Regions from separate parts of the Pseudoduganella dura genome, predicted to be linked through region 3. Evidence: riboswitches for the same ligand, from Rfam matches in the RefSeq annotation. Region 3 holds a riboswitch; each other region holds the start of a gene.

Region 1 (7,876 bases), 5.1 Mb from region 3:
CGGCAGCAGTCCTGGAAGGGCTGCCCGGATGATCCGGCCTGCCCGCAATAACCCCGATCTGATTTGCGGCCGGCGTAACCGATGTGCGCTCGGGCTTCGACGGCCGGGCGTCCTGATCGGCTCAAGACGGCGCACAGCCGACCCTTATGGTGAAGTTCCGGTAGTGCGGCTTCATCTGGCACGATAAATGCTGCTCGTTGGTGATGGCAACCCGGGGTTGGCCGGGCCCAATGCCCGCGGCCCGCTGCCACATTACTTTCCACCCATCCCAAAGGACAAAACATGCAACGCACCGACGTCACCGAAATGATCATGACCGCCAAGATCCGCAATGGTATCAAATGGTGCGACGTCGCCGCGCAGGTCGGCCTGTCGAAGGAGTGGGTGACGGCCGGCTGCCTGGGTCAGATGACGTTCGATGCGCGCCAGGCGGCGATCGTCGGCGAGGTGTTCGGCCTGCCGGAAGAGGCGGTGCTGGTGCTGCAGCAGGTGCCGTACCGCGGTTCGCTGCCGACGGCCGTGCCGACCGACCCGCTGGTCTACCGCTTCTACGAGCTGGTCAGCGTGTACGGCACCACCTTCAAGGCGCTGATCCACGAGGAATTCGGCGACGGCATCATGTCGGCCATCGATTTTCGGATGGACATGCAGCGCGAACCGGATCCGGCCGGCGACCGGGTCAGCATCACGATGTCCGGCAAGTTCCTGCCTTACAAGACGTACTGAGCACTGCCGTCCGCGGTGCACCGGCATGGTGCGCTTCGGGCGCTGTCATGTTCCGCGGTGGCGCAGAGGCGGAGGCTCAGGCGGCGCGCCGTTCCTCGATCGCCACTACCCGATGCTCGGCGGCCACCGGGCGCCCGAACAGGTAGCCCTGGAAGTGCGAGCAGCCTTCGTCCTGAAGTTGCCGGAACTGCTCCTCGGTCTCGACCCCTTCGGCGATGATCTCGATCAGCAGGCTGCTGGACAAACCCATGATGGCGCGGATGATCGCCATCGCCTCGCGGCTTTCGCCCATGTCGCGCACGAACGATTTGTCGATCTTGATCTTGTCGAACGGGAAGGAGCGCAGGTAGCTCAGCGACGAATAGCCGGTGCCGAAATCGTCGAGCGAGATGCGCACGCCGAGCGCCTTCAGGGCCTGCAGCGTACGCATATTGCCGTCGGTATTGGCGAGCAGTACCGACTCGGTGATTTCCAGTTCCAGCCGTCCGGCCGCCAGGCCCGCATCCTCGAGGGCCAGCGCCACCGTCTTCACCAGTTCGGTGCTCTTGAACTGCACGGGCGACAGGTTCACCGCGATGGTTTCGCCGTTGCTCCAGGTCGCCGCTTCCTGGCATGCCAGGTTCAGCGCCCGGGCGCCCAGTTCGTGGATCAGGCCGGTTTCCTCGGCGAGCGGGATGAATTCCATCGGCGCAACCAGGCCCCTGACGGGGTGGTGCCAGCGGATCAGCGCTTCGTAGCCGCAGATGCGGCAGCCTTCCTTTTCGATGATCGGCTGGTAATGCATCTGCAGTTCGCCGCGGTGCAGCGCGCGGCGCAGGTCGATTTCCATCTGGCGGCGCACGCGCGACGCGGCTTCCAGCTCGGGGCGGAACAGTTCATAGCGGTTGCGGCCGTTGCGCTTGGCTTCGTACAGCGCCATGTCGCCGAAGCGCAGCAACTGCTCGGCCGTGCTGCCGTCGGGCGACGAGATCGCGATGCCGATCGACAGGCCCACCGAGAAGCTGTGGCCATCGACCGCGAAGGCCGGCGCCACCGCGTCGATCAGGCGCTGCGCCGCCTGCTCCGCTTCCTCCAGCCGCCGCACGCGGGGAATCACGACCGCGAACTCGTCGCCGCCGAGACGGGCCAGCGTATCGTGCTCGCGCAGGCATTTCTTCAGCCGGCCGGCCAGCGTCAGCAGGATCTTGTCGCCGAAGCCGTGGCCGAACGCGTCGTTGATGTTCTTGAAGTTGTCCAGGTCCAGGCACAGGATCGCCGCATGGGTGTGCTCTTGCGCGCTGTCCCTGATCGCGGCTGCCAGGCGCTCGTGGAAATAGGTGCGGTTCGGCAGGTTGGTCAGCCCGTCGTGCTGGGCCATGTGGTGGATCTGCGCATAGGCGGCCAGTTCGTCGGTCGCGTCTTCGGTGATGATCAGGATATAGTCGCCCTCGCCGTCGGGCCGGCTGCCCACCACCGTGCGGCTGCGCAGCGTGCGCGGGCCGAGCGGGGTCTGCACCAGACCGTCGTCGGTCGCCTGGCCGCCCGCCGAAGCCGCCGCCAGGCGCTCGATATATTGCGCAACGTCCGCATCGAGGCAGTCGCGCATGCGCCGGCCTTTCAGGTCGGCGCTGCTGCCGGCATCCGTGCCGGCGAACAGGCGGCGCGCCTGCCCGTTGGCCAGCAGGATCTCGCCCGTGCCCACGTCCTGCGCCAGCACGCTGGCGGGGATGTTGGCGATCACCGATTCGAGGAAGTGCGACAGCGATGCCATCTGCTGGCTGTACTGTTCGGCCAGCTCCTTCGACTCGATCAGTTTCAGCTGCTGCTGGTGGCGCTCGGTGATGTCGCGCGTGATCTTGGCGAAGCCGACCAGCTTGCCGTCGTCGTCATGGATCGCGTCGAGCACCACGCTGGTCCAGAACCGCGTGCCGTCCTTGCGCAGGCGCCAGCCTTCCGCTTCGAACCGCGATTCGGCACGCGCGGTTGCCAGCGCGGCCGCCGGCAGCCCCGCGGCACGGTCTTCGGCGCTGTAGAACACTTCGAAATGCCGGCCCACGATCTCGCCCGCCGTGTAGCCCTTGGCGCGCTGCGCGCCCGCGTTCCAGTTCGACACGATGCCTTCGGGCGTCAGCGTGTAGATCGCGTAGTCGACCACGCCCTGCACCAGCAGGCGGTACATCAGATCGGAGGTTTGTGCAGTCATCGGCAGGAATAAGGAGAGGCGCCGACGATCGAATGTTGTGGACAACGATTGCGGCGGCAAGGGTGGCAACGGAAAGCGGGCCTGGTATCGGTGAATTGTCCAGGTCACGATGACTATACCCCAATCAATGCCATCAGGAAATATCGTGACTGTCTTTTCGCCAGCGTGTGTTGTTTGTCAGCGCCGCGGCCGTCGTGACAAACCGCCATCATTGCCTGTAGAATCCGCCGCTTGAGCAAACGGTGCCCTCCCGCCTTTCGGCCAGGGGGTGAAACGGGAAGCCGGTGATGCGCGGGATGTCGATCCCCGCCAGTCCGGCGCAGCCCCCGCTGCTGTAAGCCTGACGACCCGGTTCAACCGCCACTGTGCAGCGCACGGGAAGGCACGAACCGGGAAGGACGACGGCAAGCCAGAAGACCGGCCGTTTGCAATGGATGTGCCGGGCCCGGGGAGGGGTCCTGCCTGTTGCGTTTTCATCGCCTGTTCCTTCCGGTTGCCGCAGGCGCCGGCCGGGAAACGGTCGGGACGGTCGGACTACCTTGAGCATTTCCCCATTCGTGCGCGCACTGGCCGCGCTATTGTGCATCGCCGCCTGCGCGCGCGGGTACGCCGCCACGCTGTTCGCCGTCGTCACCGAGCGCGCCGCGCCGGTGGCGATCGAGGCGGCGCACCGCCATCTCGCCCGGCACCCGAACGACCGCATCGTGCTGCGCACGCCGGCACAGTGGATGGCCACCGGCGACCAGGAGGCGGCGCGGCTGGTCGGCCAGGCCGACACCATCCTTGCCGTGTCCCTGTTCGGCGATCCGGCGCAGCGGCTGAAGGATGCGCTGGCGCGCCATGCGAAGGCAAGGACGGCGGTGCTGGCGTTCAACGGCGAAGCGGGCCTGAGCCTGATGAGCCGCGAAGCGGTCGGCCAACCCGGCGGTGACAAGGAACGCACCATGCGCGATTTTCCGCCCGAAACGCTGCGCGACCTGTCCGCCGAGGCGCCGTCGCCGGCCGCCCTGGCGGCGGCGCAGGCCCACCCGGCTGCAATGCGCTGGCTCGCGGCGCGGCGCGTGTGGCAGGCCGGCGGCGTCGACAATACCGAAGCGCTGTTCGCCCATCGCCTGCACCCGGCCGCGCCGCTGGCGGGGCCGCGGCCGGAGCCGACGTTACGGGTGCGCGCCGGCGGGCGCGAACTGGCCGATGCCGCGGCGTGGGGCAACGGCGCGCGGCTGGGCCTGGCGGCCCGGCCCACCGTGGTGGTGCTCGACCTGGCGAACATGGATGCCGCCGTGCCGGCCGCGGTGTGCCGCCGCATCGAGGCCGGCGGGCAGCCGTGCGTGCAGGTGCTCACGCGCTGGGGCGGCGCGTCGCGCGAAGCGCTGGAGCGTCTGCCGGAACTGGTCGCGCCGGCCCGGCCGGCGGCGCTGGTCGTGCTGCAGGATTTCGTGGTGGGCGCGGCCGAAGGGCGCGAAGCCGTGGCGGACGCCTTCAGGCGGCTCGATGTCCCCGTATTCAAGGCCATCCGGCTGTCCGACCGCACGGCGCTGCAATGGCGCCTGTCGCCGGACGGCCTGCCGCCGGATTCCGTCCAATACCGCGTGGCGCTGCCGGAACTGCAGGGCATCGGCCAGCCGATCGTGGTGGCTGCGCTGGGGCAGGCGCAGCGCGACAGGCTGACCGGCATCGAGAACCGGCCGCCGGTGGTGCTGGCCGATGAAACGGCGCGACTGGCAGGCCGCGTCACGCGCTGGCTGGCCCTTCGGGACAAGCCGAACCGCGACAAGCGCGTGGCGCTGATCTATTACAACCATCCGCCGGGCCGGCAGAACATCGGCGCCGACAACCTCGACGTGCCGGCCTCGCTGTTCGACATGCTGCACGCGATGAAGGACGCCGGCTACACAGTCGGCGACCTGCCGGCGTCGCCCGGGGCGCTGCTGGACCGGATCATGGCGCACGGCGTCAACCTGCCGGAAGACCGCGCCGCGCTGCGCGAGCTGGCCGGCAGCGTGAACAGCCTGACCGCCGCGGAGTACGCGCGCTGGTTCGCCACGCTGCCGCCGCGCGTGCAGGGCGAGATGACGAACGGCCTTCTTGGCCGCCTGCACGTGGACGTGCTGGAAGCGGAAGCGGCCGGCGAATGGCTGCTGGGCCGCAAGCAGGTGGACGTCATCGTCAAGGAGCTGCAGCACCTGGTCGAGGGCGCCGATCATCCGCTGCGCGAGGCCGCGATCCGCGACCTGGCCGCGCTGGGCGACGGCTACCGCGCCTGCCTCGACGTGCGCGCGGCACGACGTTGCGCCGCACTGGAACGGCTGAGCCGCAAGGTGGCCGGCTATGGCATCGAAGGCTTGAAAGGGTGGGGGAGCGCGCCCGGCAAGGTCATGGTGGACGGCGGCAGGCTCCTGGTGCCGGGCCTCGTGTTCGGCAACGTGTTCATCGGCCCGCAGCCGCCGCGCGGCTGGGAAGTCGACGAGGAACTGCTGCATGCGAATACCAGCATCACGCCGCCGCACCAGTACCTCGGCTTCTATCACTGGGTGCGCGACCGTTTCAAGGCCGATGCGCTGGTGCACGTGGGCCGCCATTCGACATACGAATTCTTGCCCGGCAAGGCGGTGGGGCTCGCCAGCGACGATTACCCGAGCCTGATCGCCGGCGACCTGCCGGGGATCTATCCCTACATCGTCGACGGGGTCGGCGAGGGCACGCAGGCCAAGCGGCGCGGGCTGGCCGTGATCGTCGACCACCTGACGCCGCCGCTGGCCAGCACGCCGCTGTACGACGAGCTGCTGGCGCTGCGCCAGGTGGTGGAAAGCTACGAGGCGGCCAGCTCGGAATCGCTGAAGACGCAGGCGGCCGGCCTGATGCGCGAACGCGTGGCGGCGCTGAACCTGAAGGCGGAGCTGGAAGCGTCGATGGCCGATGTGCTGGCGGTGCGCGGCATCGGCTACGATGCGGCCGACGACGATTTGCTGGCCCACGAGATCGGCCACTATCTGACCAAGCTGCAGGAAAAATTCATGCCGCACGGGCTGCACGTCTTCGGCCGGCCGTGGCGGCAGGAATCGATCGACCTGATGCTCGGGTCGATGAAGAAGGGCGGCATCGACGATCCCGCCGTCGCCGCGAAGCTGGCCGATTCGCCCCGCCTCGAAATGAAGGCGCTGCTGGCCGGCCTGGACGGCCGCTACATCGAGCCCGGCAAGGGCAACGATCCGCTGCGCTCGCCCGAGTCGCTGCCGACCGGCCGCAATTTCCACGCGGTCGACGGCGACCTGCTGCCGACCAGGCTCGGCTACCAGCTCGGCGCGAGCCTGGCCGACAAGGCGATCGCGCGCGCTCCCGATGCCGCCGGCAGCGAAGGCATCATCCTGTGGGCCTCCGACGCGGTGCGCGACGAAGGCGTAATGGTGGCGTTCGCGCTGGCGATGATGGGCGCCGAGCCGGAGTGGAACGCGCGCGGCATCGTCACCGGCGTGCGCCTCAGGCCCGGCGCGAAGCGGCGCGATGCGCTGGTGACCACCTCCGGCCTGTTCCGCGACCTGTATCCGAACCTGATCCGGCTGATCGACCGCGCCGGCCGGCTTGCCCTGGCGGCATCGGCCGGGACACTGGCCGGGCAGGACCCGGCGTTGCGCGAGGCGCTGCAGGCGGCGCTCGCGCCGCTGGGCGGCAGCGTCGAATGGGGCGGCGAACCCGTGGCCGGCAACCGGGTCGCGAACGAATGGCTGGCCCGGTATCGCGCGCTGGTGCGTGCCGGCCAGCCGGGGTCCGAGGCTGGCCGCGCCGCCGCGCAGCGCGTGTTCGGCGATGCGCCGGGGGCCTATGGCACCGGCGTCAACCGCCTGACCGAGCGTTCGGGGGCATGGCGCGAGCGCGATGAAATCGGCGCTGCCTACCGCAACCGGATGGGCCACGCGTATGGCCTCGACGCGGGCGGCGAGGCGCAGCATGCGGCATTCGACGCGGCGCTGGACGGCATCGCCCGCACCTACCACGGCCGCGCCAGCAACCTGTACGGCCTGCTGGACAACAACGACGCGTTCGATTACCTGGGCGGCCTGTCGCTGGCGGTCGAAGGCCGCACCGGCCGCGTGCCGGACGCGCTGATCCTGCAGCACGCGCAGCCCGGCCGCGCCGATGTCGAGCCGCTGGCCGCCGCGCTGCTGGGCGAGCTGCGCGGCCGCTTCCTGAATCCCGCGTGGCTCAAGCCGCTGATGGACCATGGCTATGCCGGCGCCCGCACGATGGGCCAGGAATTCCTGGAAAACCTGTGGGGCTGGCAGGTGACGCGGCCCGACCTGGTGAAGAACTGGGCGTGGGACGAAGTGAAGTCGGTGTACTTCGACGATGCCCGCAACCTCGGGCTGCCGCAATTCCTCGGCCAGCGCCACAACGCCCATGTCAAGGCGCACATGCTGGCGATCTTCATGGTGGCCGCCGAAAAGGGCTACTGGAAGACCGATCCCGCCACGATCCGGCGGTTGGGCGGCGAGCTGGCGCGGCTGGTGGCCGCCAACGGCCTGCCCGGCAGCGGCCACGCCGCGCCCGGCCACCCGATGTGGCGATGGCTGGCGCCGCAGCTCGACGGCGCCGACGCGCAGGCGCTCGGCATTACCCTCGCCAGGGCGCGCGGCGACCTGTTGCCGGCCGCCGATAACGGCTCAGCCCGTGTCATGGGGTCAGGAACCCTGACACGAACTCAGCCGCAGGCGGCCCCGGCACCGCCCCCGGCCGATAGCAGGACGCAAGCGTCAACGACACAGATGCGCCCCGAAACACCGGCCGACGCCGCACCCGCGCCGCGCGCCTATGAACTGCATCCCCAGGTCGCCGCGCAAGTGCCCGGCGTCACGGTCGCCAGGCTGCTGGCCATGCTGGCGGCCGGGCTCGCGCTTTTCTCGGCGGGCCTGTGGCGCGGCCGCACCGTTCCTCACATTTCCAGGAGATTCACATGATCGAACCCCATTCCTT
Region 2 (7,876 bases), 3.7 Mb from region 3:
GCTTGACGCTGTAGCTGGCGGCGATCGCATTGGTGTGGCGCTTGCGGTTCAATGCCGTCGTGGAGCCGTCGACCTCTTCCTTGCGGTGTTCGTACAGCACCTGCAGGTTGTCGGCGCCGATGCGGAAATCGTTTTGCCACGTCAGGGTGCTGGTCGTGGTGTCGATCTGGCTGAAGCCGAACGGGCCGGCGCCGTAGAACGAGCCGGACTTGTCGCGCGCCTGCGAGGCCTGCACCAGCATCGTCCAGAACGGCAGGATCTGGTTGCGCGCATAGACGCCCACGTTGCTCAGCTTTTGCGTGTTGTAGGCGGCGAAGTCATTGCTGTCGTAATCCGACTCGGTGTCGGTGTACAGGAACATCGCGCCCAGTTCATGGCCCGGGGAAAGCCGGTAAACCACCTGGCCGGCCGCACTCTTGCGGTCGTAGCCGTCGTCGTCGGGATCGAAGCTGAAGCTGCCGCTGCGGGTTGCCGAAAAGCCGTCCGAACGTTCCTTGGAAACCGAGAACGAGTAGCTGAGCTGGTCGGTGCCGCCGGAGACAGCCGCATCGGCGGCGAACGTGCGGTCGCTGCCGCCGCCCACCGATGCGGTGACCGATGGCGCGCCCTTGCCCTGTTTCGTGAACAGCTGGATCACGCCGCCGATCGCATCCGCGCCATACAGCGTGGACAGCGGGCCGTAGACGATCTCGATGCGGTCGATGGCCGACAACGGAATGCCGTTCCAGCTGGCCGAACCGGTCGAGGCGGAGGCGATGCGCACGCCGTCCACCAGCACCACGCTCTGGTTGCCGTTGGCACCGCGGATGAACACGTTCGACGTGGTGCCGGGGCCGCCCGTGCGCGAGACCTCGAGGCCGCGCTGGCGCTGCAGCAGTTCGGTGATCGAGCCGGCACCGGAGTTGGCGATCTGTTCGGCGGTGATCGTGACGGTGTCGCTGATCACTTCGCTGGCCAGCGTGGGCGTGCGGGTGGCGGTGACGATGATCGAATCGATGGCGGTGGCCTGGGCGTGGGCGGCCGGCGCGGCAATGGCGAGCGCCAGCGACGCGAGCGCCGCCTGGGATGCGAGAGGAGAGGTCATGGCAAATCTTTGTAAAGTGGAGCAACCGGTCAACGTCCCCGCAGGCCGGATTGAACAGAGCCGCTCTCTGAAAAGCGGCTCCACCTGGATTGGCCGGTATCCGGGCTGGCGGGCATCACCGTCCGACCTTCCCATGCGAACGCACAGTGGTTGTCGCGGACGGCTGCCGCGCTGCGATCGCTCGCGCGCGGCTGCCTGCTTACCGTTGCGGGGGCAGCATACGTTGGCCGAGGGCGGCTTCGTATTTCCCGTTTAACTGCGCTCGAGGACTCGAACGCGGGCACCAAAACGGCGCCATTATAAAGGATTAATGCCAGGTATCAGGCTGCAATCAATCGGGCCCGACGCCCACGGCAAGGCGCAGTACCTCGCCGTAGGCGATGCGGTGCGGGATCGCGGCGGCGGCCAGCGCGGCCTGTTCGGGCGGGGCGCCGCCGGTCATGGCGGCCAGCAGGCGCATGGTGCCTGCATGGCAGATGACCACGGCGCGTTCGCCGGCGCGCAGGCGGATGTCCGCCAGCGCGCCGGCAACCCTGCGGGCCACGTCGAGCACGCATTCACCGCCGCCGGGCCGGTCGTGCAGCAGGTCGGCGGCCCAGGCATCGACTTCGGTGCGCGGGATATCGTTCCAGCTGCGCAGCTCCCAGCCGCCGAAATCCATCTCGGCCAGCCTTGCGTCGAAGCTCACGTTCGCCGCCAGCAGGCGCGCCAGGGCGGCGCAGCGGCGCAGCGGGCTGGAAAAGACCATGGCGTCGCCCGGCAGGCCTGCGGCTTGCAGTGCCGCGTGCACCCGCGCCAGCTCATCCGGATCGGGCGGCAGGTCGCTGCGGCCATAACAGAGGCCCTCCGCCGCCAGCGGACGGGGATGGCGGACCAGGATCAGCTCCACCGCGTCAACTCCACCGCGCCAGCACGCACAGGTAGAACACCGCCTCGGTCAGCTGCTGAACCGCGCCGAGGCAATCGCCGGTGTAGCCGCCGAGGCGTCGGCGCAGCTTGCGGGCGAACCACAGCGTGACGAGCGCCATCGCGAAGCCGCCCATGGCGATGCCGCGCCATTCCAGCCAGCCCAGGGTCGTTGCCGCCAGCACGGCCGGCGCGCAGCAGGCGGCGGCGATCAGGAATTCGATGCCGGTCATCTGCTGTGCCATCGGCTTGGCCTTGCCCTTGGCGCGCGCGTAGTCCATCCGCCAGATCAGGCTTGCCGCCATCAGCCGTGACAGCGGATGCGCGACGCATAACGCGGCAACCGCCGCCAAGGGCCCCAGGTGTGCCAGCGCGGCGCACTTCACGGCCAGCAACAGGATGATGCCGATCGCGCCATAGGCGCCGATGCGGGAATCCTTCATGATGTCCAGCGCCCGTTCGCGTGTCATGCCGCCGCCCAGGCCGTCGCAGGCATCGGCAAAGCCGTCTTCGTGGAAGGCGCCGGTGAGATAGATGCCGGCAGCGGTGGACAGCAACACGGCCACGGCCGGCGGCAGTACGAGCGCCGCGGCCCAGTAAACGGCCGCGGCGACGAGGCCAACGACGAAGCCGACCAGCGGGAAATAACGCGACGCGTGGTGCAGCCAGTGCGGCTGGAAGCCCACCCAGCGGGGAATCGGCAGGCGCGTGAAGAACTGCAGCGCGATGAAGAACAGCCGCAGCTGCAGCACGGCATCGGGTCGCTTCATCAGCTCTTTTCGCTGACCTGGGCCGATGCGAAGGTGGCCATGCGGTTCAGGAAGTTGACGGCCGCGTGCACCAGCGGCAGGGCCAGCGCGCTGCCGGTGCCTTCGCCGAGGCGCAGGTCCAACTGGAGCAGCGGCTTGCCGCCCAGCGCCTCGAGCATTTGCCGGTGACCGTGTTCATTGGAACAGTGCGCGAACACGCAATAGTCGAGGATCGCCGGCTGCAGCCGCGCCGCCACGAGCAGGGCGCTGGTGACGATGAAGCCGTCGATCAGCAGCACCATGCGGCGCTCGGCGGCGCGCAGCATCGCGCCGGCCATCATGGCGATCTCGAAACCGCCGAAGGTGGCCAGCACGTCCAGCGGTTCCGTCACGCCGGCATGCCGCGCCGCGGCGGCTTCGATCACGCGGCCCTTGCGCAATACGCCATCCGGCGCCAGTCCGGTGCCGGCGCCCACGCAGGCGGCTGCCGGAATGCCTGTCAGCTTGTGCATCAGCGCGGCGGCGGCCGTGGTGTTGCCGATGCCCATCTCGCCGAAGCCGATCACATTGCCCGGCAGTGCATCGACGAGCGCCGCGCCAGCGCCCCGCGCCTGCGTGCACTGGCCGGGCGTCATCGCCGGCTCGACCGCGAAGTTGCGCGTGCCATGGGCGATCTTGCGGTCCGTGAGGCCGTCGCGCGGGCCGAAATCATGCGCCACGCCCGCATCGACGACCTGCAGCGTGCAGCCGTTCTGCGCGGCGAACACATTGATCGCGGCGCCGCCGGCGAGAAAATTCTCGACCATCTGCCATGTCACGTCCTGCGGGAAGGCCGAAATGCCTTCGGCCACCACGCCATGGTCGCCCGCGAACACGAGGATCGCCGGCGCTTCGATCGCCGGCGCGGTGGTGCGCTGGACCAGGCCGATCTGGTGTGCGAGGGTTTCCAGCACGCCCAGGCTGCCGCGCGGCTTGGTCTTGTTGTCGATGGCGTGCGCGAGGCGCGCGGCCAGGCCGGCGTCGGCCGTGGGTGCGATGAGCGGCACGACAGCGGGCGCGGTGGAGGGCAGGTTCATGGATGGAGGGCCGAAGGCAAAGCGGGAATTATAATGGCGCAATGCGCATCCTTATCATTGAAGACAACCCCGACATCGTTGCCAACCTGTATGGCTTTCTCGAGCCGAAGGGGTATGTGCTCGATTCGGCCTCGAACGGCTACGGCGGGCTGGCGCTGGTCACCCAGCACGATTACGACGCCGTGGTGCTGGACGTGATGCTGCCCGGCCTGAACGGCCTGGAGCTGTGCCAGAAGCTGCGCGGCGAGTTGCGCAAGGACATACCGGTGCTGATGCTGACCGCGCGCGATACCCTGGAAGACAAGGTGGCCGGTTTCGACAGCGGTGCCGACGACTACCTGGTCAAGCCGTTCTCGCTGGTCGAGCTGGAAGTGCGTCTGAAGGCGCTGGTGCGGCGCGCGAAGGGCGCCCATGCCGCCAATGCCGTGCTGGCGTTCGGGGACCTCACCTTCAACACCGATACATTCGAGGCGAAGCGTGCCGGCCGCGCGCTGGCGCTGACGAAAACGGGTTACACGATCCTGCGGCTGATGATGCGCGAGGCGCCGAAGGTGGTGTCGCGCGAACAGATCCTGCATGAGGTGTGGGGCGACAACCCGCCGGATACGGATGCCCTGCGCGTGCACATCCACGCGTTGCGCCAGGCGCTGGACAAGCCGTTCCCGCACCAGATGCTGCGCACGATCTCGAAGATCGGCTACCGGCTGGTGGCAACCGATGGTTAAGGAAGCGCCGCTGAAAAAAGAAGATTCGCTGCGTCGCCGCATCACGGTCGCGTACCTGACGTTTGCCACCGTGTCGTCGGTGTTCTTCGCGGTCATCGCTGCCTTGGCGGTCGAAGGGATCGAGGTGCGCCTGGTCGATGAACGGCTGGAGGAAGTGGCCGCCTGGGCGGGCCCGCGCCACGCGGGCGGGCTGCCGGTCGAGATGCCGGCGGGGCTCAGCTACCATCTCGGCGACGGCATTCCGCGCTCGCTGCGCGCGTTGCCGGAAGGCGTGCATGAAGTGACGATCGAGGGTGTCGACCTGCACGTGCTGAAGGGACGCAGCGCCGCCGGCGAATATGCCGTGGTCGATCACGACAGCGCCTACGAAAAGATCGAACTGGTCGTGTATTCGATGTTCGCGGTGGCCTTCCTGGGGTTCATGGGCTTTGCCGTCGTGCTGGGGCGTTTCCTGGGCAACCGGATCGTCAATCCGATCGTCGAGCTGGCCGCGGCGGTGGATGCGCGGACGGCGCAGCTGCCGTTGCAGGAGCGCGGCGATGAGCTGGGCCTGTTGTCGCGCACGATCGCCGGCCATACGGCGGAGCTGAAGCAGTTCCTGGATCGCGAACGTTTTTTCACGGGCGACGTCAGCCATGAACTGCGCACGCCGCTGACCGTGATCGCCGGCGCGGCCGAGGTATTGCTGGCGCAGACCGGCATCGACCCGGTGGTGCGCGCGCCGGCCGAGCGGATATACCGGGCCGCGCGCGAGGCCAGCGATACGACGTCCGTGCTGTTGCGGCTGGCGCGTTCGCCGGAGCGGCTGGAATGGACGCCAATTTCGGCCGATGCGCTGGTGCGTGAAGAGGTGGCGCGTTGCCAGGTGCTGGTGGCCGGCCGGCCGGTGGCGTTGCGCTATGCCGGCGGCGACGACTTCGTCTTCCAGGGAGTGCGCGAGCTGGTACTGGCGGCTGTCGGCAACCTGGTGCGCAATGCATGCCAGTACACGGAACGGGGCCACGTGGAAGTCAGGCTCGAAGGACACGGCGTGATCGTCGAAGACACCGGACCCGGCCTGCCGCCGGCCGCCCGGGCACGCTTGCGCAATGAGCCCATTCCCGCCGAAGCGCGGGGCTCGTCGGGCACCGGACTCGGGCTTGGGCTGGTGCAGCGCATCTGCAGCCACCTGGGTGCCACGCTCGTACTCACGGAACAACCACCGGGGCAATATTCGCCCGGCAGCTGTATCGAGATCCACTTCCCGGAAAAGCCGGCGCCTGTTAACCCGTCCTTAACCGGTGCTTGACGCGAAGTTTACTTGCAGATCGGTATCGTTGAAGCTTCGAATCCGGAGCTTCAACGGTGAACATCACGACACTGCCGCGCATTGGCGCCCCCACGCTGACATTCGGCGCCTCCGTCTTCCTGGTTCTGGCCTATAACACCAGTTTCTGGAAAACGTTCCTTTCCGCCACAGGCGGCGCACGGCTGGGCAACCTTCCCGTGTACCTGGGCGCGTTCATCGCCCTGGTGCTGCTGTTCAATGCGCTCCTGACGCTGGTCAATTTCCGTTTCGTCATCAAGCCGGTGCTGATCACCCTGTTCCTGGGGGCGTCGGCCGCGTCGTATTTCATGAACCATTATGGCGTGGCGATCGATGCCTCGATGGTGCAAAACGTGGTCGAGACAGACCCGAAGGAAACGCATGAACTGCTGAGCTGGCAGATGGTGCAGACCGTCACGCTGCTGGGCATCCTGCCATCGCTGCTGGTATGGCGGCTGCCGCTGCGCTTTCCGCCGGTGCGGCGCGACCTGCTGGTCAAACTGGGCACGCTCGCGCTGTCGCTGCTGGCGATCGCCGGCCTGCTGATATTGCTGTTCAAGACGCTGGCGCCGGCCGTGCGCGAGCATCGTGAACTGCGCTTCCTGCTGACACCCACCAATATGTTCCAGGCAACGCACGGTTACCTGAAGCGCAAGTGGGCGACCCCGGCCGTGCTCGCACCGCTGGGAACGGATGCGAGCAGGGGCGGCAAATGGGCAGCGGTGCCGGGGCGGCGGGCGGTGACGATCATCGTGGTGGGGGAAACCGCGCGGGCGATGAATTTTTCGCTGAACGGGTATGGCCGGCAAACCAATCCGCTGCTGGCGGCGGAGCCGGGGCTGGTCAATTTCACGAACGTCGGTTCATGCGGCACGGCGACGGCGGTTTCGGTGCCATGCGTATTTTCCAACCTGGGGCGCGACGACTATGCCGCCGACAAGGCCGCCAGCCAGGAAGGGTTGCTCGATGTACTGAAGCACGCCGGCTTCGATGTACTGTGGCGTGACAATAATTCCGGCTGCAAGGGCACGTGCGACCGCGTTCGTTATGAAGACGTATCGCAGCCGGTACCGGGCGATCCCGCGTGCACCGCGGAAGAGTGCTACGACGAGCGTTTGCTGGCTGGCATGCGGCAGATGATCCGGGATGCGAAGAAAGACCTGGTCATCGTGCTGCACCAGAAAGGCAGCCACGGCCCCGAATATGCGAAGCGCTATCCGGCCGGGTTCGGGAAATTCGGCCCCGTGTGCCGGACCAACGAGCTGGAAGACTGTTCACGCGAATCGATCGTGGCGGCTTACGACAATACGATCCTGTACACCGACTTTGTGCTGAGCAAGACAATCGACCTGCTGCGCGCGGCGGCGGCGGAAGACGGTGTCGATACGGCCATGCTGTATTTCTCGGACCATGGCGAATCGCTGGGCGAACACAATATGTACCTGCATGGGGCGCCCTATATCATTTCGCCGGCCGAACAGCGGCGCGTGCCGATGATGATGTGGCTGTCGGACAGCTTCCGCGAGCGCTTCAAGATCGACAACAGCTGCCTGGCCGCACGAAGGACGCAGCAGTTTTCCCATGACAACGTGTTCCATACAGTCCTCGGAATGTTGAATGTAAGTACGGCTGTCTATAACCCGAAGCTGGATGTGATCCACCCCTGCACGCGGGACAATTGACATGTTTCGTTCACGTACCGCCTGGATGACGGGCAGTGGACTATTGTTGTCCGCAGTAGTGATCCTCTGGATCGGGAATGCCAGCGATATCGACATCCTGCTGGCCGATGCCGCCTTCGATCGCATTTCGCGCAGCTTTCCCATGCAGCATGCGTGGCTGGCCGAGACATTCAACCATGTGATCCTCAAGGGGATCCTGTCGGTGCTGGCGGCATCCGCCGTCCTGATGGCATTGTGGGATGCCGTGCGTCCCTGTCACGGGTGGAAGGATTCCCGCCGGACAGGGATAAGGGTCGTTGCGATGTCGGCGGTATTGGTACCGCTGGCAATCAGCCTGCTGAAACATGC
Region 3 (7,876 bases):
CGCAGGTGCTCCACCTGCCGGTGGATGCGCTGCATCAGCGTGCCGGTATACAGGTAATACGGCAGCACGACGATCTGCCGCATGCCCAGCAGGACCTGGCGCTGCACCACTTTTTCCAGGCGCGGCCAGGTGATCCCCGTGAAGGCCAGGTCGACCAGCTCGTGGTCGCCCTCTTCCAGCAGCCAGCGCGCCATCTTCGCCATCTCGCCGTTGGCGCCGCGGTCGGAAGAGCCGCGGCCCAGCAGCACGACGCCGGTGGTCGTGGGATCGGGCATGTCGAGCGTGCCCATCGCGCCGCGCAGCTTGCGCCGCAGCACGGCGAGCACCGGGTCGCAGGCGCTCAAGTGCGGCGCCAGCAGGATTTCCGTTTGCGGGCAGGCCGCACGCGCGCCCTCCACCGCCTCGGGAATTTCCATCTTGACGTGGCCGGCGGCATTGAGGATCAGCGGTACCACCAGCACGCGGCGGGCGCCACGCGCCGCGGCCAGCAGCGCGGCGTTCAGCTCGGGCGGCGCGAACTCGATGAAGCACAGCTCGATGCGCCAGCCGGGCCGCCGCGCGCGCCACGCGTCGGTGAATTCGCGGATCTCGCGGTTGCCCGAGTCCTCGCGCGACCCATGGCCGACGACGAGGATGACGTCCTGGCCATTCGCGTCGGTATTGTCGCGTGCCGGCACGGCGGCCGCCTGCATCATGATGGGAGCGTTCATGCGCTTGCCTTTCTGAATCGATGGGTAAAGGTGGGGTCGTACAGTTTCGAGCGGGCCAGCGTTTCCCAATGCAGCGCGCCGAGCGTGGGACTGGCCACGATCATCGCCTGGCTGGCCACGCCGGCGGCGCGGCAGCGCGCCTTGATGTCTGCCAGCGTGCCGCGGATGATCTTTTCCTCGCCGGGCCAGCTGGCCTTGTGCACCACCAGCATTGGCGCATCCTCGGGCCAGCCGGCCGCGCGCAAGGCCGTTTCAACCTTGTGCATCAGCGTGATCGACAGGAAGATGCACAGGGTCGTGCGATGCGCGGCCAGGCTGGCGAGGTCCTCGCCGTCCGGCATCGGCGTGCGCCCCTCGACACGAGTGAAGATCACGCTCTGGGTCACTTCGGGCAGCGTCAGCGATTCGCCGGCCGCGGCCATCGACGCCATCGCCGACGACACGCCCGGCACCACGGCCCATTCGATGTCGGCGGCGGTGAGCGGGCGGGCCAGTTCGATCAGCGCGCCGTACAGGCCGGGGTCGCCGGTCTGCAGGCGCACCACCGTGCCGTGCACGGCGGCCTGCCCGATCAGCCACGCGGTCATGTCCTCGAGCGTCATGTCCTTCGAATCGCGGATCGCGCAGCCCGGCGGCGCGTAGAGCGTGGCGGCGCGGTCGACCAGCGATCCCGCGTACAGCACGGCACCGGCCTCGGAAAGCAGCCTGCGGCCCTTGACGGTGATCAGTTCCGGGTCGCCCGGGCCGGCGCCCACGAACCATACCTTGCCGGCGTTTGCGATCGTCATGCGGTTGTTTCTCCTGGATGTTCAAACTGTCGGGGCAATGCGCGCAGCGCATCGAGCAGGGCCGGCACGCTGCGCGGCGCGGGACTTTGCGGCAGCACGCCGCGCGCCGCCAGTTCCGCATGCAGCGCGATGGCCAGCGGCACGCGGTGGCCGGCGGCGTGCAGCAGGTCCGGGCGCGCGGCCAGCGTTGCCGCCCGGCCGGACGCGATGCAGCGGCCCGCCGCCAGCAGGTGGATGTCGTCGGCCCAGCCGAACGCGAAATCGGCATCGTGGGTGGACAGCAGCACCGTGACGCCGCGCGCGGCAAGCCGGTCGAGCAGTGCGGCCAGCCCGGCCTGCATGGCGGCATCGAGTCCGGCCATCGGCTCGTCCAGCAACAGCACCTCCGGCTCCATCGCCAGCACGCCGGCGATGCACACGCGTTTCTTCTGGCCGAAGCTGAGGCGGTGCACCGCGCGGCCGGCGTGCTCGCGCAGGCCGACGGCATCCAGCGCGGCGGCCACCCTTGCGCGCACGGTGCCGGCATCGAAACCGAGGTTGAGCGGGCCGAATGACACATCCTCTTCGACATGCGCCGCGAACAGCTGGCGGTCGGGGTCCTGGAACACCAGGCCGACCCGGCGCCGCAGCGCGGCCAGGCCGGCGCGCCCGTGATCGACCGGCTGGCCGTCATGGCGCAGCTGGCCGGCGCCCGGGCGCAGCAGGCCGTTCAGGTGCAGCAGCACGGTGGATTTGCCGGCGCCGTTCGCGCCCAGCAGCGCGTGGCGCCGGCCGCGCGCCAGCGCCAGGCTGCAGTCTCGCAGCCCGGTGGAACCGTCCGGGTAGACGTGGTCGACGCCGGCCAGTTCGAGGACCGGTGGCGCGCTCACCAGCGGTCTCCCGCGGCCAGCGCCAGCAGCAGCGCACCGGCCAGCGCGGCCAGCGCATTCTGGCGCCGCGCGTGGGGAAACGCCGCCGGCAGGAAACGCAGCGTACCGGCATACGAACGCGCGTCGGCCGCCATCTGCAGCGCCGCGGCGCGCTGCCATACCTGTTGCGCCATGTGGCCGGCCAGCATGCCTGTCGAACGCCAGCGCTGGCGCCAGCCGCGATGGCCCAGGCGCGCGCGCTGGGCCTCGACGCCTTCGTCCCATGCCTGGCGCAGCACGAACAGCATGCGGTAGCACAGCGCCATCAGGTCGAGCAGCAGTTCCGGGGTACGCAGGCGGCGCAGCAATGCCAGCAGGTCCGGCAGCGGCGTGGTCAATGCGAAGCCCAGCAGCGCGGCCAGCACGGCCAGCGAACGCAAGGCGGTACGTTGGACCGCCGGCAGCAGCGCGCCGTTCCAGTGCCAGGTGCCGTGCGGGTCGGGGCCGAACAGCAGCGTCATGCATGCCAGCAGCAGGAAGCCGAGCGGTGCCAGCGCGGCGCCCAGCCAGGCGCGCGGCGGCACGCGCGCACCCAGCAACGCGGCCAGCACCGGTACGGCCGCGAGCACGGCCAGCGTGTCGGGACTGCGCGCCAGCCATGCGGCGGCCGCGCCGGACAGTGCGAACAGCGCCTTGGCCGAGGGGGCCACGCCGCGCCAACGGCTGGCGCACGCGGTCGTTTCAATCAACATCCGGTTCCCTTGCGTCGCGGGCGCGTTCGCGCCCGGTCGACAGGCCGAGCCAGTAGCCGATCACGCCGGCGCCCAGCGCGGCCTGCAGCGCGAACAGCAGCGAGGCGATTTCGCCGCTGGCCGGCTCGAACACGGGCGAGAACCACGGCTCGTAGCCGGGCGCGATCGTGCCCACCGCCTGCCGCGCCAGGTCGTCGGCGCCGCCGAATGCCGCGCCGCCCGCCAGCCACAGGGGCAGCACCGTCAGCAGCACGATCAGCACCCACGCCATCCAGGAACGCGCTTTCATGCGGCCCCCCTGGCAGCATGGACGAAGACCGGCGCGGACCGAAGCTCGGCGGCATTGAAGCGGGCGATGGCGTTCACCACCAGCACCGTCAATATGCCTTCGCTGATGGCGATGGGCACCTGGGTCAGCGCGAAGATGCCGGCGAACCTGGCCAGCGAAGCGGCCATGCCGCCGACCGGGTCGGGAAAGGCCCAGGCCAGCTGCAGCGACGTGGTGGCATAGGTGGCCAGGTCGCCCAGGCAGGCGGCTGCGAACACGGCGAGGGAGCGCGACATGCCCAGCGCGGCGACCGCGCGGAACACGCCATAGGCAACGAAGGGGCCGACCACGGCCATCGAGAACACGTTGGCGCCGAGCGTGGTGATGCCGCCGTGGGCCAGCAGCAGCGCCTGGAACAGCAGCACGACAAAGCCGACCGGCACCATCGGGGCGGGGCCGAACAGCAGTGCGCCGAGCCCCACGCCGGTGGGATGCGAGCAACTGCCCGTCACGGACGGCAGCTTCAGCGCGGACAGCAGGAATGCGAATGCGGCGGCGACGCCGAACAGCATGCGCTGTTCCGGATGCCGGCGCAGGCCGCGGCCCATCGAGCGCAGGCCCCAGGCCAGGAAACAGGCCGATACGGCCGACCAGCCCAGCGCGTGCGCGGGCGGCAGGAAACCTTCCATGATATGCATTCGAAACCTCCCGTCGAATGGTCGAAACGAGCACCGGCGGGGATCGAAAAAATGCGTGGAAAGACGGTCGAGACGGGCCGTGAACGGAAAGCCGCAGACGGAAGCCGGATCGACAGCGGCTTCCCATCACCCCGGGGAATCGGTGCTGACTTGCATGGGCCGGTATTCTGGCTCGCCGTCATTCTTCTTCCGTGCCTTCCCGCGATTTCTCGCAGTGGCTTGATTACGGAGTCCGTCAGGCTTACAGCAGCGGGGGCTGCACCGGAATGGCCGCATGGCGGCTTCACCGGTTTCCCGTTTAACGTCCTCCCTGGAAAGGAAGGAGCGCACCCAAGCGCGCATAGTAACCGATAAGGGAGGCGATGGGATAGTGTTTCAGGCGAAAGCCGCCGCGCGGGCGGCTGCCGTCAGCGCGGCGGCAGCACATGCCGGAAGGTGGGCTCGATGTTCTTCGCATGCAGGAACCGCACGATGTCTTCCAGCGTGGCGTCTTTCAGCAGCAGGTCGGGTGGTACCGCGCCGCCATGCGCCACCGCTTGCGCTTTCGGGCCGGCCTTTGCAGCTGGCGCAACGGGTGCCGCCGGCTGTTCGGGCGCGCGCTGCAAAATGTCCAGCGCGTGCCGGAGCTGGTCATTGCTGATCGATTGCAGCCCTTGCAAGAATGCCGCCTGCGCGGCGAGCGGCGGCGCAATTTCCAGCGCCGGCTCATCCGCGAACGACGCGCCCATGCCGGGATGGATGAACGCGGCCCATTTGCCGGTCGACGGATTGCGGCACGGCGGCAGCTCGACCGGCGCCTGCACGCCTGCCGCTGCCGGCATCGCATCGGCGCGGTAAGCCGCTCGCAGCAGATCGAGGAACCGCTGCGCCCCGGCGACCGGCAACGGCTCCTCGAACGACAGCCACAGCCGGAAACCGGTGGCGCCGGAAACGCTCACCGCCGGTGCCGGCAAGCCCAGCTCGCCCTGCAGCGCATTGGCCGCCGCGCACAGCCGCTCCCACCCATCGGCACCGGCGCCGGCCGGCCGCTCGAACGGCAGCACGATGGCGCGAACCGCCCCATCCTTCACCAGATCGAAGGCGCGGGTCGCGCGCCCGTCGAGATGCTGTTGCAGCCCGTCCGGCGCGCCGCCGACGGGCAGGTAAAGGCGGATCAATTGCGATATCAGTTCGTGCATGGCGTTCCTTGGGTTGCGGCCGGCTGCCGGCGATGCGCGGCGTTTCGCGGCGTTCCGCGATTTTCCGGGACAGGCATTATCGCCGGGATCGGCGGCGGGCGGTTCTTCGCCGTGCACTACAATAACGGTCCGCCGTAACGGTCCCTTCACTGCCGAAACCATCATGAGCACCACCGACCTGCCCTTCCGCGCCACCACTGCCGAGGCCTGCGCCTGGCTCGAACAGCAGACCGCCTCGACCTGGACGCTCGCGCGCCTGCTCGAACACGGCCTGACGCCGTATGTCTGGCTGGATTACGACGCCGCCTATCCGGAGCTGTTCGGCGACGCCAACGGAGGCTACGCGGCGCCGATCTTCTTCGAGGCCGACATCGCCCGGCTGGCAGGCGGCAGCGAGGACGTGCTGATCACGATGACGAAAGATGCCTACAAGATCGTCGCGAAGCTGCCCGCACCGGGCTTCGTGCGGCCGCTCGACGGGCTGCGCTTCCAGAAAAAGGACGTCGAACGCCTCGCCGGCAAGCTGAAACACGAGGCCGAGGCGGCGGCGCGCCCGCCGGCGGCGCCGGCCGAATCGCAGTACGGCATCGGCAAGGCGGAGGTGCTGGCGGCATTCGGGCGCCTGGCGCGGCTGGACATGGACAAGGCGCTCGACGATGCCATCGGCATCTTCGGCGACGATGGGGCCCGCGTGAAGGCGAGCGCCAAAAAATCGAAGCGCAACGCCGTGTGGAACCCGGTGACGCTGGCGCTGGGACTGCACGATGTGTACGGCGCGCCGCTCGGCCCCCTGAAGCGGGCGTTCCAGTCGCATGACTTCCTGCATGCGTGGCAGGACGACTGGAACCAGTCGCTGTATTTGCTGGGCAAGTAAGTCGGCAATGCGCTGGCGGGCAGGCGGACGCTAGGCCGTTCGCGCCAGCAGCCGGCGCAACTGCGCGGCCTGGTAGGCGCCGAACGTATCGCTGAACAGGCAGCGGATCAGCGGATCGTCGACCACGTCGGCGTCTGCGAGATCGCGCTCGGTACCGGCATCGAAGACGGTGTCGTTGATGCGCAGGTACATCGACGTCAGCGATTCGCCCTCTTCCAGCGCGGCATACAGCTTGGCGGCCGGGATCTCGGTAGCCCAGCCGAGCGGCACGGTGCCGTCATCGGCAACGGCCGGGCCGCCCGGTTCCAGCCGGTAGCGGAAATGCGTCGCATCGCCCGCGTGATCGTAGACCGACAGTTGCCAGGTGCGGGGCTGGTCGAAATACTCCGACGCCGCTTCCACCGCGCCGTATTTCGCCGGCAGCTCTGCGCGGCAGTAGTCGAGCACGCGCGCCTGCTGCGGCGCCGTGAGCGGCGGAAAACGGCGTGCGATGTCGGCGGTTCGCGGCGCGGCCGCGTTGCCTTCGTAGGCGTAATCCACATCCTGCTCGCCGACGGGCACCACCCAGTCCAACGGCGGCGCCGGCCGCAGCGACGTGGCGTCGAGCCGTACCGACACGGAAGGATCGAGGCGGATCACCCGTGCCACCGGCAACGCCTTGGTGACCTCCTCCGTGAACCGGGCATACGAGATCGGGAAGAACGCGCGGTTGTACCACGACCACGGCTCCTGCACGAACTGGCACGAACTGGGCACCACGTAGCGCGGCGCCAGCGCCCGCAACTGGGGAATCCATTCGTCCGGCAGCGCCGGCGGCGCGGCAGCGGCGCGCGACGGCGCCAGCACCTCGATCTCGCGCATGGTCTGGAACGGCCACAGCACCATGTCCCACGGCCCCTCCTGCACCAGCTGGGCCAGTGTGCCGTCGTCGATCCACGAATCGACGACGTTGAGCACGTTCAGCCCGCCCGCCTTGACCTGGAACATCGAGTCGACATCCGCATCCATCGCTTCGCGGGGAATCACCTGGAACGGGCCGACCTGCACCGGCACGTTCAGGCGCAGCCGGTGCACCTGCGTGAAGCCGAGCCGGCGCACCATGTCGAACAGCTCGTCGAAGATGCAGTAGATATGCAGCGGCGTGGCGCGGTCCAGCAGGTCCAGGCTTTCGAGCGAGCAGTGGTCGTCGTGGAAGTGCGAGATGAACACCGCGTCGAAGTGCTGGCGGCGGATCTCGTCATGGTCGAAGCGCACGTCCGGGAACGCGTGGCAGTTGCGGCTGAACGGGTTCTCGAAGATGGTATCGAAGGCGATGCGCGTGCCTTCATGCTCGAACACGTAGCCGGCGTGCAGGATTCTGGAGATCGTCAGGGCTGGCTCGGTCATGAAGGCTCGCTGGAAGGGTCTGTCTGGATGGCTGCGGTGGAGAGACGGCGCTTGCCGGTCGCGGGATCGTACACAGAAAACGGGAAAACGCCAATCCCGCGTATCGGGGCCCGCTTCCTTCCACCAACTCCGTCCCCTGCCGGCCCGGCGTATGATCGACCATGCCGTGCGAAGCGGCACAAGCCCCTGAGATATTCGGTTAGTTGCAAATTTCCCGAACTCCGATGGTGCCGTACCCGCCGGCCACGGTGCACCCGCGCCGCCGAGCCCGCCGCGCGATCCCGGCATATCGCCCCGGCAACTTCATCATTGCGCCCATCCCCGGTACACTGGCGGGTTCCGACAGCCTGCCCCGAACCCATCCATGAAGATTT
Region 4 (7,876 bases), 1.1 Mb from region 3:
CCGGGCCGGATCGCCGCGGTGCGGCCGCCGCTGTTCTACCTTTCCCCTGCCCCGCTGTTCGCCTGGACCGCCGCCAGGCCGCGCGGCCCCCCTCTGCTCGCCTGATCGTCGTTCGCACACGGCTGCCTGTTGACAGCCGATCCGTGCCGCCCATGGCGGCAGCCGACCATTCAAGGCAGAACCACCATGAACATCGCAACCTTTACGCCTGCGCCGGCGCGCAGGCGCCTTTCCGTCCTTTCCCTGCACTGCCTGCTGGCCATCGCGGCCCTGCCCGGCACTGCCCATGCGCAGGACGGCACGCTGCCGACCGTCGTCGTGACCGCCCGTGCGGACAACGGCGGACTCGGCACGGAAGCCGCCACCGGTTCCAATCTCGGCCTGAGCCGCTTCGACACGCCAGCCAGCATCGACGTGATCACCCGCAGGCAGCTGGAGGAACGCGGCGACATCGACCTGCTCGACGCCATTACCCGCGCGCCCGGCATCAGCGCCATGCCGCACCCCGGCAACGGCAATTCGTCGGTGGCCGCGCGCGGCTTCACCGACACCACCTCCGTCATGCGCCTGTACGACGGCATGCGCCAGTACGGCGGCGCGGGGCTGACGTTCCCGTTCGATACCTGGTCGATCGAGCGCATCGAAGTGCTGCGCGGGCCCGCTTCCGTGATCCATGGCGATGGCGCGATCGGCGGTGTCATCAACGTAATCCCGAAACAACCGGCCCGCAACGCGCCCGAACACGAACTGCAGCTCGGCATCGGCAATGAACACAGCCGCCGCGCGGCGTTCGGCAGCGGCGGGGCGATCGACGAGCGCTGGTCGTACCGCTTCGATGCCAGCACCGAGCGCGCCGATGGCTGGGTGGACCGGGGAGAACACAGCAGCCGTTCGATCTCCGCCGCGATCCGGCTCGATGTGTCGCCCGATCTGAACTTCCGGTTCAGCACGGCCCGCGGCGAGCAGGAGCCGATGCGCTACTTCGGCACGCCGCTGGTCGACGGCCGGCCGGTGGCCGCGCTCGCGGAAAAGAACTACAACGTGGCCGACAGCGCGATGCGGTTCGACGACCGCTGGACCGATGTGCTGGTCAACTGGAAACCGAACGTGAACACGACCGTGCGCAGCCGCTTCTATTCCATCGGCAGCGACCGGCACTGGCGCAACGTGGAAGGCTATTACTACAATGCCGCGACGGGCCTGCTCGACCGGGCCGACGCCACCGAGATCTTCCACGACCAGTCGCAGACCGGGAACACCACCGACATGGCGGTCAAGGGCACGCTGTTCGGCCTGGCCAACGCGGTCTCGGCCGGCTTCGACATCAATTCCTCAAGCTTTACGCACATCAACAACACCTACGTGGGCAGCGCGCCGTCCGTCGACCTGTTCGATCCGGTACCCGGCAACTTCAGCAGCTCCATGCCCACGATCCCGCGGTACCACTCGGATGCGAAACAATACGCGCTGTTCGCCGAAGACCGGCTGCAATTGACGGAGAAATGGTCGGTACTGGCGGGCCTGCGCTACGACCACGCCGAACTGGCCCGCGACGACCTGGTAGCCGGCAGGCAGGCCTACGAGCGCACCTTCACGAACGTGGGCTGGCGTCTCGGCACCGTGGTCCAGGCCACGCCTTCGCTGGCGTTGTACGGCCAGTACGCGAAGGCGGCGGATCCGATCGGCGCCCTGCTCTTCCTGTCGACGGCCAACAGCAGGTTCGACAGCGCCAGCGGGCGCCAGCTCGAAATCGGCGTCAAGCACGCGTCCGCGAACGGTGCCGAGTGGACCCTGGCCGTGTACGACATCACCAAGAACAACCTGCTCACACGCGATCCGGCCAATCCTTCGCAAAGCGTGCAGGTGGGCGAGCGCTCGTCGCGCGGGATCGAAGCGACGGTGACGGCGGCGCTGGCGCCGGGCTGGCGCATCGAGGCCAATGCCTCGCTGCTGCGCGCGCAGTTCGAGGACTTCAATGAATCGTCCGGCGGCAAGGCGGTTTCGCGCGCCGGCAACACGCCGCCGGACGTGCCGAGGCGCCTGGCCAATGTGTGGCTGAACTGGGATTTCGTGACCGCCTGGACGGCCAGCGCCGGCCTGCGCTACGTGGGCGAGCGCTACGCCGACAATGCCAACACGCTGAAAATGCCGGGCTACGCGGTGACCGACCTGTCGCTGCGCTGGCAGGCGGCGCCGCGCACGGGCGTAACGCTGCGCGCGGCCAACGTGTTCGACAAGCGCTATTTCACGACGGCCTACTACATGCCGCAGCAGTGGTTCTACGGGCCGGACCGCAAGGTCGACCTGATCGTGAACCACCGCTTCTGACCGGAGGCCGAGCGTGAACCCGGGTGCCCGCGCAAAGCGGTATCTCTATCTGTTACACCGGTGGACAGGCATCGTCATGTGCGTGCTGATGGCGCTCTGGTTCGCCAGCGGCATGGTGATGCTGTTCGTCGGCTATCCGAAGCTCACGCCGGCGGAGCGGCTGGCCGCGCTGCCGGTACTTGCCTTGCAAGACTGCCGCATCGATCCGGGGCAGGCGCTGGCGGCCGGCGGTTTGCCGGACACGGCGTCACTGTTGCTGACGACGATCGGCGGCAGGCCGCATTACGTGATGCGCGACGGTGCCGGCGCCCTGGCGACCGTCGATGCGCTGACCGGCGAGAAGCGCGGCACCGCCCGCCGCGAGGCGGCCGTGCGCGCCGGCAGCGCGTTCGCAGCGGGCGCCGCCGCGCGTTACACCGGAACCATGCTTGAGGACCGCTGGACGCATTCGCGCGCGCTGAACCCGCACCGGCCGCTCCATGTCGTGGAGCTGGGCGATGCGGCGGCGACCCGCGTCTATGTATCGTCCACGACCGGGCAGGTGGTGCTCGATGCGCCGCGCGCGGAGCGCTGGTGGAACTTCGTCGGCGCCTGGCTGCACTGGCTGTACATGCTGAAGGACCAGCCGGTCGACCCCGTGTGGACGTGGACGGTGATCGCGCTTGCCACCGCCGGCGTGCTGTCTTCCGTCACGGGCATCGTCAACGGCCTCTGGCGCTGGCGCTTTTCCGGCCGCTACAAGAACGGATCCCGCACGCCGTATCGCGAGGGCGCGATGCGCTGGCACCACATGCTCGGCCTGACGTTCGGCCTGGTCCTGTGCACCTGGATTTTCAGCGGCCTGATGTCGATGAATCCCGCCGGCATCTTCGATGCCAGGGGAACCAGGCCCGACACCGCGGCGATGCAGGCCGGCAGCCCGGCGGCATCGCGCCTGCCGCCGGGTGTCCACGCGATCCTCTCCTTGCTGGCCGGGGAAGGCTTCGCGGCGCGCGAACTCGAATGGCGCGTGCTCGATGGCGAGCCGTTCATCCTGGCGCGCGGCACGGCCGATAATACCCGCATCATCCGGGCATCGGCGAACGGCTACGCGGTACTGGGCGGGTGGCCGGAGGAAAAGCTGCGCCGCGCCGCTGCAAGGGCACTGCCTTACCCGGTTGCCTCGTTCGAAAAGCTGGCGGCGTACGATGCCTGGTACTACGCCCGCGACGAAGCTTCGATGTATGGGGGCGATGCGCGGCGCCTGCCAGCGCTGCGCGTCGTCTTTGCCGACCCGTCGGCAACGTGGATGCACATCGACATGCATACCGGCCAGCCCGAGCTGAGCGCCGACCGGTCGCAGCGCGCCGGGCGGTGGCTGTTCAACCTCTTGCACAGCTGGGACCTGCCCTCGCTGCTGGCGGCAAACCCGCTGCGCATCGCCGTGCTGATCGTATTGAGCAGCGGCGGGCTGCTGCTCAGCGCGACCGCCGTGGTCATCGCGTGCCGCCGGCTGCGGCCAGCGCGTAGAATGCACCCTTTGAGCAAGTAACCAAGCAAGTAACCAAGCAAGTAACAACGAGGATACAACGTGAAAAAAGCAGACCTGGCAAAGAACGACGCCAAGAAATTGATGGGCAAGATGGTGGCGCCGGGTACCACGGGGTTCGGCAATGCCGCCGCCCCCGCCGTCGACAAGCGCGAACAGCGCAAGCGCGACCAGGCGCTCGGCCTGGTGCCGTTCGCGGTCAAGCTCAACAGCGAGCTGGTGAAACAGCTGCAGGCGCTGGCCACCGAAACCGGGCAGGACCTGAACGCCACCGTGGCCGACGTGCTGGCCAGGGGCCTGGCCGCCGGTACCGGCGCGGCGAAGAGCTGATCCAGGGCCGGCACGCGCCGGTCTTTCCTCCCTTACGGCGCCCCACCCGGGGTTTGCCGCGGGTTTGCGGCTATAATCCCGGCCGTTTGGTGCCCGCGCACGTGTTCATGTGCGCAGTTAAACGGGAAACACATGGCTGACGTTCCAGCCGAAAGTGTGCTGCCCCCGCAACGGTAAGCAAGCGCCGTCCAACGACGGCAGGCTGTCTCTTCATGCCACTGTGCTTTTCAAAAGCATGGGAAGGTGGGACGGTTCCCTTGCCAGCCCGGATACCGGCCAGACAGGTGGCGCGGGCGACATCGCCGGCGCTGTTCAGCCGTGCCCACGGGGAGTGGGCGGGGCTGTCATCCGTCTCCATCATCCGCCATGAACAAACTGATCCTCGGCCTGGCCGGGACCCTGTGCGCGTCCGCCGCACAAGCGCAAGCACCCGAACAACCCGCCGAAAATACGGCCGCCACCGTCCAGGTGCTGGGCAACTACGACAACGGCGTCGGTACGTCGGACGCCGCCAGCGCCGGCACCGTGACCGCCAACCTGATTGCCAGCCGCCCCGCCCTGCGCCCCGGCGAGGTGCTCGAATTCGTGCCCGGCGTGATCGTCACGCAGCACAGCGGCGACGGCAAGGCGAACCAGTACTTCCTGCGCGGCTTCAACCTGGACCACGGCACCGACTTCGCCACGTTCGTGGACGGCATGCCGGTCAACATGCGCACGCACGCGCACGGCCAGGGTTATACGGACCTGAACTTCCTGATCCCCGAACTGGTCAACCGCATCCGCTACCGCAAGGGCCCGTACTATGCCGACGAAGGCGACTTCGCCTCGGCCGGCGCCGCGCACATGGGCCTGGCGGACAGGCTGCCGGCCGGCCTGGCCACGCTGACGGTGGGCGAGAACGCCTACCGCCGCGGCCTGGTCGCCAACTCCACCGCGGCCGGCAACGGCAACCTGCTGTATGCGCTGGAACTGGCGCACAACGACGGCCCGTGGACCACGCCGGAGGCGTTCCATAAAACCTCGGCGCTGCTGCGCTACAGTGCCGGTAGCGCCGCAGACCGCCTCAGTGTAACGGCAATGGGCTACAAAGGCGCGTGGCACGCCACCAGCCAGGTGCCGCTGCGCGCCGTGCAGGATGGCCGGCTCGGCGAATTCGACGCGGCGGACGCCAGCGACGGCGGGCGCGCCGCGCGCTACAGCCTGTCCGCCGAATGGCGCCGCCGCGGCGCGGACACGCTGTGGCAGGCCATCGCCTACGCGGTCCGCTCGGACCTGACCCTGTTCAACAATTTCACCTACTTCCTGGACGATCCAGAAAACGGCGACCAGTTCAAGCAGACCGAGCGCCGCAAGATGACGGGGCTCGACGTGTCGCACACGTGGTTCGGCCAGCTTGCCGGACGCCCGATGGAAAACGCGGTCGGCGTGCAGGGCCGGTTCGACCGCATAGCGCCGGTCGGGCTGTATGCCACGACCGGGCAGCGCGTGCTGCGCACGATCGCCGAATCGCGCGTGAGCGAAGCCAGCGCCGCCGCGTGGCTGCAGAACACCGTGCAATGGACGCCCTGGCTGCGCTCCATCGCCGGCGTGCGCTACGACCGCTACCGTTTCGACGTGGCCAGCTCGATCCTCGAGAACAGCGGCACGGCGAACGACCATATCGCCTCGCCCAAGCTGTCGGTGGTGCTGGGGCCATGGGACAGGACGGAGTTCTTCGTCAACTACGGCGAGGGCTTTCACAGCAACGATGCGCGCGGCACCACCGCCCGGCTGTCGCCGCGCGAACGGGAGCCGGTCGATCCTGTGACGCCTTTGGTGAAAACGCGCGGTGCGGAACTGGGGCTGCGCACGGAGCTGGTACCGGGGCTGCAAAGCTCGATGGCGCTGTGGCGGCTGCGCTCCGGCTCCGAGCTGGTGTTCTCCGGGGATGCGGGCGACACGGCGCCGAGCCGGGGCAGCAAGCGCTCCGGCATCGAGTGGAACAACCACTACATCGCCAGCCGGTGGCTGCTGCTCGACCTGGACCTGGCATATTCGCGGGCGCGGTACACGGAGCATGATCCGGCCGGGGATCGCGTGCCGGGGTCGGTCGAGAAGGTGGTGGCGTTCGGGGCCACGGTGAACGATGTGGGGCCTTGGTCGGGGGCGTTCCAGATGCGCTACTTCGGGCCGCGCCCGCTCATCGAGGACAACAGCGTGCGGTCTTCATCCACTGCCATCGCATATCTGCGGGGCGGATATCGGATCGACCGGCGGTGGCAGGTGTCGGTGGACGTGTTCAACCTGTTCGACCGGAAGGCCAGCGATGTGGATTACTACTATGCCTCACGGTTGCCGGGCGAGGCTGCCGAGGGCGAGGAGGATATTCACTATCATCCGGCGGAGCGGAGGACTGCGCGGGTGACGTTGCGGGCGGTGTTCTAGTCAGCCACGTATTACCCTGTTCCAGACTAAAATCGTTCGTGGCTTCCCGGACCGGACTTGCACTCGATGACATCGATCCCCTACTACGAACAACATGCGGCCCGGCTGGCCGGTCAATACGAATCGCTGGCCTTCGAGGATGTGCATGCCGGATTACTGGATGCCCTTCCCGCACCTGGCGGAACGGTGCTCGACGTTGGCGCCGGCTCCGGCCGTGATGCCGCCTGGTTCGCGGCAAATGGATACGATGTCGTTGCAGTCGATCCGTCCGATGCCATGCTCGCCCAGGCGCGCCGGCTTCACCCGTCGGACAGGATCCATTGGCTCTCCGACAGCCTGCCGGACCTGGCAAAGGTCCGGCGCCTCGGCCTCAACTTCGATCTCATTCTTCTGTCAGCCGTGTGGATGCATATCCCTCCGGCGGACCGCGAGCGGTCGTTGAGAAAGCTGGCTACGCTGCTTGCTCCCAAAGGACGCATCGCGATCAGCCTGCGCCTTGGCGCGCCTGATACCGAGCGGGCGATGCATGAGGTTTCACTCCTGGAGCTGTCGGCCCTCGCCCAGCGGTTCGGACTGCGCATGGTCCGGACCAGCGACAGCCAGGACAGGCTGGGACGGGCCGATGTCTCATGGACGAATGTCGTATTGGGCCTGCCGGATGACGGCCTCGGCGCCCTTCCCCTGCTGCGCCACCTGATACTGGTCGATGAAAAGGCATCCACATACAAGATCGCGCTGCTGCGCGTTATCGCCCGCATCGCCGACACCGCCTCGGGCCTGGCCCGTTACGAATCGGAATCGGTCGTGCTTCCTCTTGGGCTGGTATCGCTCTTCTGGCTGCGCATGTACAAACCGCTGATCGAGAATCAGTTGCCGCAGATGCCGGCTTCACGGCTGGGTACCGGGCCGGGGTTCGTCACCGATAATTTTCATGCCTTGCGGTCGGTTACAACCGTCGAACTGGGTATCGGTTCCATGTTTGCAGGGGATACGGCAAGGCATCTGCACCGGAGCCTGTCGGAGATCTCGCAAGTGATACGGGACATGCCGGCCAAATACCTGCGCTGGCCATCGAGCGACCGTCCGATTTTTGAAATCACCCGGCGCCGGCAGATGTCGACGCCGCAGCAACTGCGGATCGACGACGCTTTCCTGTGGAGCTTTGGCGACTTCCGCGTTCCGCTCGAGGTCTGGCAGGCGCTGACCCACTACAATGTTTGGATCGAGCCGGTGCTGGTGGCCGAGTGGGTCAGGCTGATCGAGGCT

The links. A riboswitch is a leader RNA that binds a small molecule or an ion and turns the genes downstream of it on or off. The one in region 3 is predicted to bind cobalamin.
Region 1: linked by a shared signal. The riboswitch ahead of GJV26_RS04055 (cobaltochelatase subunit CobN) and the one ahead of GJV26_RS25985 (energy-coupling factor ABC transporter permease) in region 3 are both predicted to bind cobalamin.
Region 2: linked by a shared signal. The riboswitch ahead of GJV26_RS09815 (TonB-dependent receptor domain-containing protein) and the one ahead of GJV26_RS25985 (energy-coupling factor ABC transporter permease) in region 3 are both predicted to bind cobalamin.
Region 4: linked by a shared signal. The riboswitch ahead of GJV26_RS21145 (TonB-dependent receptor) and the one ahead of GJV26_RS25985 (energy-coupling factor ABC transporter permease) in region 3 are both predicted to bind cobalamin.

What each region holds. Positions count from the first base shown of each region.
Region 1 covers NZ_WNWM01000002.1:881,104-888,979, reverse strand. Annotated here, with positions in the region: gene cynS (cyanase) at 283-726, shown strand; gene GJV26_RS04060 (putative bifunctional diguanylate cyclase/phosphodiesterase) at 803-2,908, opposite strand; cobalamin riboswitch at 3,132-3,348, shown strand; gene GJV26_RS04055 (cobaltochelatase subunit CobN) at 3,448-7,860, shown strand; gene GJV26_RS04050 (MotA/TolQ/ExbB proton channel family protein) at 7,857-7,876, shown strand, end outside.
Region 2 covers NZ_WNWM01000002.1:2,214,667-2,222,542, reverse strand. Annotated here, with positions in the region: gene GJV26_RS09815 (TonB-dependent receptor domain-containing protein) at 1-1,084, opposite strand, end outside; cobalamin riboswitch at 1,159-1,387, opposite strand; gene GJV26_RS09810 (histidine phosphatase family protein) at 1,416-1,973, opposite strand; gene GJV26_RS09805 (adenosylcobinamide-GDP ribazoletransferase) at 1,978-2,760, opposite strand; gene cobT (nicotinate-nucleotide--dimethylbenzimidazole phosphoribosyltransferase) at 2,760-3,815, opposite strand; gene GJV26_RS09795 (response regulator transcription factor) at 3,857-4,540, shown strand; gene GJV26_RS09790 (sensor histidine kinase) at 4,533-5,828, shown strand; gene GJV26_RS09785 (phosphoethanolamine transferase) at 5,885-7,528, shown strand; gene GJV26_RS09780 (phosphatase PAP2 family protein) at 7,530-7,876, shown strand, end outside.
Region 3 covers NZ_WNWM01000002.1:5,959,759-5,967,634, reverse strand. Annotated here, with positions in the region: gene GJV26_RS26010 (sirohydrochlorin chelatase) at 1-692, opposite strand, end outside; gene cobM (precorrin-4 C(11)-methyltransferase) at 707-1,498, opposite strand; gene GJV26_RS26000 (energy-coupling factor ABC transporter ATP-binding protein) at 1,495-2,367, opposite strand; gene cbiQ (cobalt ECF transporter T component CbiQ) at 2,364-3,098, opposite strand; gene GJV26_RS25990 (energy-coupling factor ABC transporter substrate-binding protein) at 3,088-3,387, opposite strand; gene GJV26_RS25985 (energy-coupling factor ABC transporter permease) at 3,384-4,064, opposite strand; cobalamin riboswitch at 4,205-4,413, opposite strand; gene GJV26_RS25980 (hypothetical protein) at 4,472-5,242, opposite strand; gene GJV26_RS25975 (hypothetical protein) at 5,406-6,116, shown strand; gene GJV26_RS25970 (MBL fold metallo-hydrolase) at 6,147-7,502, opposite strand; gene GJV26_RS25965 (pyridoxal phosphate-dependent aminotransferase) at 7,867-7,876, shown strand, end outside.
Region 4 covers NZ_WNWM01000002.1:4,829,393-4,837,268, reverse strand. Annotated here, with positions in the region: gene GJV26_RS21165 (DUF2946 domain-containing protein) at 1-105, shown strand, start outside; gene GJV26_RS21160 (TonB-dependent receptor) at 187-2,328, shown strand; gene GJV26_RS21155 (PepSY domain-containing protein) at 2,342-3,859, shown strand; gene GJV26_RS21150 (hypothetical protein) at 3,899-4,186, shown strand; cobalamin riboswitch at 4,257-4,481, shown strand; gene GJV26_RS21145 (TonB-dependent receptor) at 4,553-6,610, shown strand; gene GJV26_RS21140 (class I SAM-dependent methyltransferase) at 6,677-7,876, shown strand, end outside.